DNA from 2 places in the Mahella australiensis 50-1 BON genome. Region 1 is predicted to be linked to the other one. Evidence: riboswitches for the same ligand, from Rfam matches in the RefSeq annotation. Region 1 holds a riboswitch; the other holds the start of a gene.

Region 1 (3,177 bases):
GCTTAACATGCTAAAACCCAACGAACCCAGCCTTTCTGGCGATGATGTGCGCGAAGGGTTAACGGCTATAATCAGCGTGAAGCTAAGCGATCCACAATTTGAGGGTCAAACCAAGGAAAAGCTTGGCAACAGCGAGGTCAGAGGCATTGTGGACAGTATAGTATCGGATGGTTTGAGCACTTATTTTGAAGAACATCCGTCCGTAACCAAGATCATAATAGAAAAAGCCATAAGCGCATTTCGAGCGAGAGAGGCCGCCCGCAAAGCGCGTGAGCTTACCAGGCGCAAGAGCGCGCTGGAAAGCGTATCGATGCCGGGTAAATTGGCTGATTGCAGCGAGAGAGATCCGAAGCTGTGCGAGATATTTTTAGTGGAAGGCGATTCGGCAGGTGGGTCGGCCAAGCAAGGCCGTGACAGGCGTTTCCAGGCTATACTGCCTTTGCGTGGTAAGATATTGAATGTAGAAAAAACGCGTTTGGACAGGATATTGTCCAATGAAGAGATAAAAGCCATGATAACGGCTTTTGGAGCGGGTATAGGCGAGGACTTCGATATATCAAAGCTACGGTACGAGCGCATAATATGCATGACGGATGCCGATGTGGACGGCAGCCATATAAGAACACTGTTGCTTACGTTCTTTTATAGATATATGCGTCCATTATTGGAAAATGGCAACGTGTATATAGCGCAGCCGCCGTTATACAAGGTTGAGAAGGGTAAAAAAGAGTATTATATATACTCGGACAGGGAATTGGAACAATTGTTGACCAGGATAGGGCGTGATGGGATAACAGTGCAAAGATATAAGGGACTCGGCGAGATGGATCCGGTACAGTTATGGGATACTACCATGGATCCGGCTAAACGTACCATGTTGAAAGTATCCATAGAGGATGCCATAGCTGCAGATGAGATATTTACCATACTTATGGGCGATAATGTGGAGCCGCGCAGGGAATTTATAGCCAGCAACGCACATCTTGTGAAAAACCTCGATATATAGACCGGGCAATTGCCCGGTTAATTTTTTATTAATCTGTGTAATAATTTCTTAATATTTGCTTAATAATTAGTAAAACGTACAATACGTGAGATAAATGAAGATAATCGACTTAAACGACCGGATTTGAGCTTTGACGAGCTATAAACGGAGTAATATAATAATATGCGTTGAGTAAAAAAACGACTGGCTGAATCCCTGCCTATAGCAGGGTACGGGGGAACTTTTGGTGGGGTGAATCCTTTTAATAGGTAGGGAATCCTTCGTTCCCGAACCCGTCAACTAACCTCGGAAGCGAAATAACGTAGGAGGAGTTGTGTTCAACGCAAATGAATGATTATAAGAAAGCTGTGGCGGCAGCTATTATAAGCGCAGGTTTTATTTTCAGCAGCGTTTTTGGTACAAGCGCTATGGCTGCATCACAAGGTACAGTGACCGGAAGCGGCGTTCGCCTTCGATCCAAGCCAAGTACATCTTCGAGTATATTGACCAACGCTTATAAAGGCGATAAAGTTACGGTAAAAGATAAAAGTGGCAACTGGTACAATGTGGTTTTTAACGGCAAGGCAGGATGGATGTCTGCGGATTACATAAAGATATCATCGGGTAGTATTGCAACGGCATCTCGTGGGAATACTGCGGTAGCTCCAGGCTGGGTAACAGCCAACGGCGGTTTAATACTGCGTAAATCTCCGAGCACATCGGGCGCAAGAATAACGGTTATGCCCAAAGGAAGCCAAGTGACTGTATTATCTGAGGAAAATGGTTGGAGTCAGGTGAAATACGGCAATTATAGCGGATGGGCATCTTCGAAGTACATAACGAAAACCAAGCCTGTTTCTAATGTTACATCTTCATCGCGTTCATCTTCGATTTCATCGCAGATAGTAGCTTTTGCCGAACAGCAATTGGGCAAGCCCTATGTGCATGGTGCGGCAGGGCCGAACGCTTTCGATTGTTCGGGTCTTACATATTATATATACAAAAAATTCGGATATTCCATACCACGTACATCTGACGGTCAGGGTTTCGGCAGCTATGCCCCCACCGTGGCCAAAAGCGATTTGCAGCCCGGTGATTTGATAGTATTCAAGAGCAGCGGCAGCGGTTATCATATGGGTATATACATAGGCGGCAATGAGTTTATACATTCACCAAATCCTGGTCGCAAGGTAGCAATAAATAGCTTAAATGAGTCATGGTATAAGAGCCATTACATACAAGCTAAAAGGGTTGTAAGATAAGAAGTATAATAGCAAAGCGGTGAGCGATGATCAAAGCTCGCCGCTTTTTTATGCGAAAATATGATATAATATATAGAAGAGTATGCAAACATATGGAGGAATATAGATGCCCGAAGAAGAACAAACAAAGGTTATAGAGGTAAATCTCGAAGAAGAGATGAAACATTCATACATAGATTATGCTATGAGCGTCATAGTGGGTAGAGCACTGCCTGATGTGCGCGACGGTTTAAAACCGGTGCACCGTCGCATACTTTATGCTATGAACGAATTGGGGCTGATGCCCGATAAGCCATACAGAAAATCGGCCAGGATAGTCGGTGACGTGCTCGGAAAGTATCATCCGCACGGCGAAGCTGCGGTTTACGATAGCATGGTGCGTATGGCACAGGATTTCAGCATGAGATATCCATTAGTAGACGGACATGGCAACTTCGGATCAATAGACAATGATCCTCCGGCGGCTATGCGTTATACCGAGGCACGCCTATCGCGTCTGGCTATGGAGATGCTCACCGATATAGATAAAGAAACCGTCGACTTTATACCGAATTTCGATGAAACACTAAAAGAACCGGTTGTATTGCCTTCGCGTTTTCCCAACCTTCTGGTCAACGGTTCAGCCGGTATAGCTGTGGGCATGGCCACCAATATACCGCCGCACAATCTTAAAGAAACCATAGATGCGGCTATAAAGGTAATAGATGATCCCGATATATCCATAGACGAATTGATGAAAACACTTAAAGGGCCGGATTTCCCTACCGGCGGCATTATAATGGGAAGAGACGGGATAAAACAGGCATATCATACCGGTCGCGGCAGAATAAAGGTAAGGGGAAAAACATCTATAGAACCTTTACCCGGCGGAAGATCGCGCATAATAGTAACCGAGATACCATATCAGGTCACCAAGGCTGATCTCGTTGT
Region 2 (3,177 bases), 1.3 Mb from region 1:
TCCCTTAACATCCATAAAACCCCCTCAACGGATTATGAATTTTATTTATCAAGCATCATGCATTTATAAAAACGTAAACAAATGCATTTACTCATATAGCCGCATTTAACTGATTATATATTAAGGATATAATGAGTTAAATGCATAATTTTAATCTAAAACTTGCATAAAAGGGTTAAAATTAAGCGCCTCATCAGAACATACTCAAATGTTCTAATGACGCGCCGAACAAATCTATCTCTGCGCACTTGATCACGCCATTGTGTTCAAGTAATAATATTTTAACATGCAAAACGTAGAAATGCAAATATTTTTTTCAGACTTCTGCAATTCGTAATATATAACTGAAACGGGTGATATAAAGCGAGGTATATATGCCAAGCCTGTAGCAGGCATAGGCTTTATATCATTGCACGCGCTGAATTTGTTATATTACGAATTACAGTTCAGGCTTTTTAGGGTACGTTTGCCATTATGCGTGTGAATCCCTCTGCTTATTGGCAAATCGTTCCAACGCCTCCTCAAGATTCAAAACATCGGCCATATCATAAACGCCCTTTCGTCCGACAATAAATTTAGCTGCTTTAATAGCCCCTTTGGCAAATGCAGAGCGAGTAAAAGACTGATGCATTATCTCCACGCTATCTTCGTCGCTGGCAAACATTACCTTATGTACGCCAACTATACCACCGGCCCTGAGAGAATGTATGGGTATAATATTCGCTCCCCTTAAAGATATGGCGTCATTCTCAGTTAATATCTTAACACTATCCTCTATACCCCGCCCTTCGGATATGCTTTCCGCTATTTTTATAGCCGTACCGGATGGTATATCCTTTTTATCTTTAAAATGCTCTTCTATTATTTCTACATCATAATCATCCAATAATTGAGCTGCAATTTTGCACAAAAACTGTAACACATTTACACCAAGCGTAATATTAGGTGCTATAACCATACCTACCTTGTTTTGAACGGCTATGCTCCGAAGTTTCTGAAATTGTATATCGGTAAATCCTGTAGTTGCTATTACTGCATTTATCTTATTGCGTGCTAGCACTGTTGCATTCGTTATGCAAGCCTCTGGATTAGTGAAGTCTATCGCTACGTCAGGTTTAAAAATCCTTAATCCTTCATTTAGCAAGTTGCTGCCCATTACTTTTATGCCTGTCTCAGATATGCCTAATAGAGTTCCCACATCCTGTCCTATCTTATCACTGCCGGGCCTGCAAACGGCCATAACCAATTGAATATCCTTTCTCCCTATCATGTTCTTCGCTACTATCTTACCAGTTCTACCTAAACCTATCATACATGCTTTAACCATCTCTTACCTCCTTAAAATGACATTATTTGGACTTAAACATCGAATTTATATCCATATTATTACATCTAATGAGGAAAAATAAAACCGTGGAGTCAACCACGGCTTTATTATCATATAATCATATCACCGTTCACTCCCTTTCAACGCTTACGAGGTTAGCTGACAGGCTCGAGCTGAAAGAGTTGCTCTATCCTTTCGGAATACGCCTCATATTATCCTAATGGGTCCCCCGTTTTCCTATATTCAGGAAATTAAGCGAATCAAACTTGAGATGTTTATATTTTAATATTTTTCAGTGCTGATGTCAAGCAAATGTTACCTATAATTGGTATGGAAAGTCTTATATTATAGCCATAACATAAGTCCGAAAAAGGCGTTGCTATATGCAACGCCTTTTTAGTATGAGTCTTATACAGCCACTACTTCTTTTACCTCAGGTACGCTCTCTTTAAGCGTTTCCTCTATACCCTGTTTCAATGTCATCAGAGCAAACGGGCATGCGCCGCAAGCCCCGGTCAATTTGACCTTTACTACACCGTCACTTGCCACATCGACTAATTCCACATCGCCACCGTCAGCCTTTAAAGCCGGGCGTATTTTTTCCAATGCTGCTTCTACTTTTTCTTTCATAGGATTTATCCTCCTCTGCATAAAATAATCGGTCAGCATATATCGCTATATCGCTGTATGGGTATTATATCATACAAAACCTATCATTTCAATTATATTTTTATCTCACAACAATATTTACCAACTTATCCGGCACAGACACAACCTTTATGATGTTTTTATCAGCTATAGACGCCGCTACCTTAGACGACTGCATAGCCAGGATTTTCATTTTGTCCTCATCGGCCCCGGCAGGCATCATAACCTTATCGCGCACCTTGCCATTTACTTGCACCACCACCTCTACCTGCTGTTTTACCAGGGCATCGGCATCGTATATCGGCCATGCTTGCAGGTAAAGCGGAGCACCATGACCCGTCCTATGCCACATTTCCTCGGAAATATGTGGTACAAACGGAGCCAACAACAACAACAACGTTTCTACGGCTTCCATCATAACAGTCGATGGACTATCAGCAGTATCACTCTGATACATGGCATTAACCATTTCCATTATAGCACTTATAGCGGTATTGAAGTTATAGCGTTCGGCTATATCATCGCTGACCTTCTTTATAGTGTAGTTTATGATATAGCGCAACTCTTTATCCCCATCGCTTATTAAATCGGTTTCAGGCTTTCCATTTTCTACCCACTCTTTTACAGCATCGGCATATTGATCCACCAATCTCCATACGCGGTTCAAAAAGCGAAAGCATCCTTCTACGCTTTGATCGCTCCATTCCAAATCCCTTTCGGGTGGCGCGGCAAACAGTATAAACAGGCGTGCCGTATCCGCACCGTATTTATCCACTATGTCTTCCGGGCTTACTATATTGCCTTTGGATTTGGACATCTTGGAACCATCCTTGAGCACCATACCTTGGGTCAACAAATTGACAAATGGCTCATTCACATCTACTAGCCCCAAATCATGCAATACTTTGGTAAAGAAGCGCGAATATAAAAGATGAAGTATTGCGTGCTCTACGCCGCCCACGTATTGATCCACCGGCATCCAATATGATGCCTTCTCTTTGTTGAATGCCTCTTTATCATTCCTCGGATCGGTGTAGCGCAAATAATACCATGAGGAACATACAAATGTGTCCATGGTATCGACTTCACGCCGTGCTGGACCGCCGCATATGGGACATTTGGTATTCACGAAGCTTTCTGATGTAGTAAGCGGCGATTGGCCTGTCCCTGTAAATACTACATCGGTAGGCAGCATAACCGGC

What was found. A riboswitch is a leader RNA that binds a small molecule or an ion and turns the genes downstream of it on or off. The one in region 1 is predicted to bind cyclic di-AMP.
Region 2: linked by a shared signal. The riboswitch ahead of dapB (4-hydroxy-tetrahydrodipicolinate reductase) and the one ahead of MAHAU_RS00030 (C40 family peptidase) in region 1 are both predicted to bind cyclic di-AMP.

Annotation. Positions count from the first base shown of each region.
Region 1 covers NC_015520.1:5,160-8,336, forward strand. Annotated here, with positions in the region: gene gyrB (DNA topoisomerase (ATP-hydrolyzing) subunit B) at 1-1,006, shown strand, start outside; cyclic di-AMP (ydaO/yuaA leader) riboswitch at 1,182-1,316, shown strand; gene MAHAU_RS00030 (C40 family peptidase) at 1,333-2,247, shown strand; gene gyrA (DNA gyrase subunit A) at 2,354-3,177, shown strand, end outside.
Region 2 covers NC_015520.1:1,801,200-1,804,376, forward strand. Annotated here, with positions in the region: gene MAHAU_RS08500 (class II glutamine amidotransferase) at 1-11, opposite strand, end outside; gene dapB (4-hydroxy-tetrahydrodipicolinate reductase) at 473-1,327, opposite strand; cyclic di-AMP (ydaO/yuaA leader) riboswitch at 1,457-1,595, opposite strand; gene MAHAU_RS08510 (NifU family protein) at 1,736-1,957, opposite strand; gene leuS (leucine--tRNA ligase) at 2,058-3,177, opposite strand, start outside.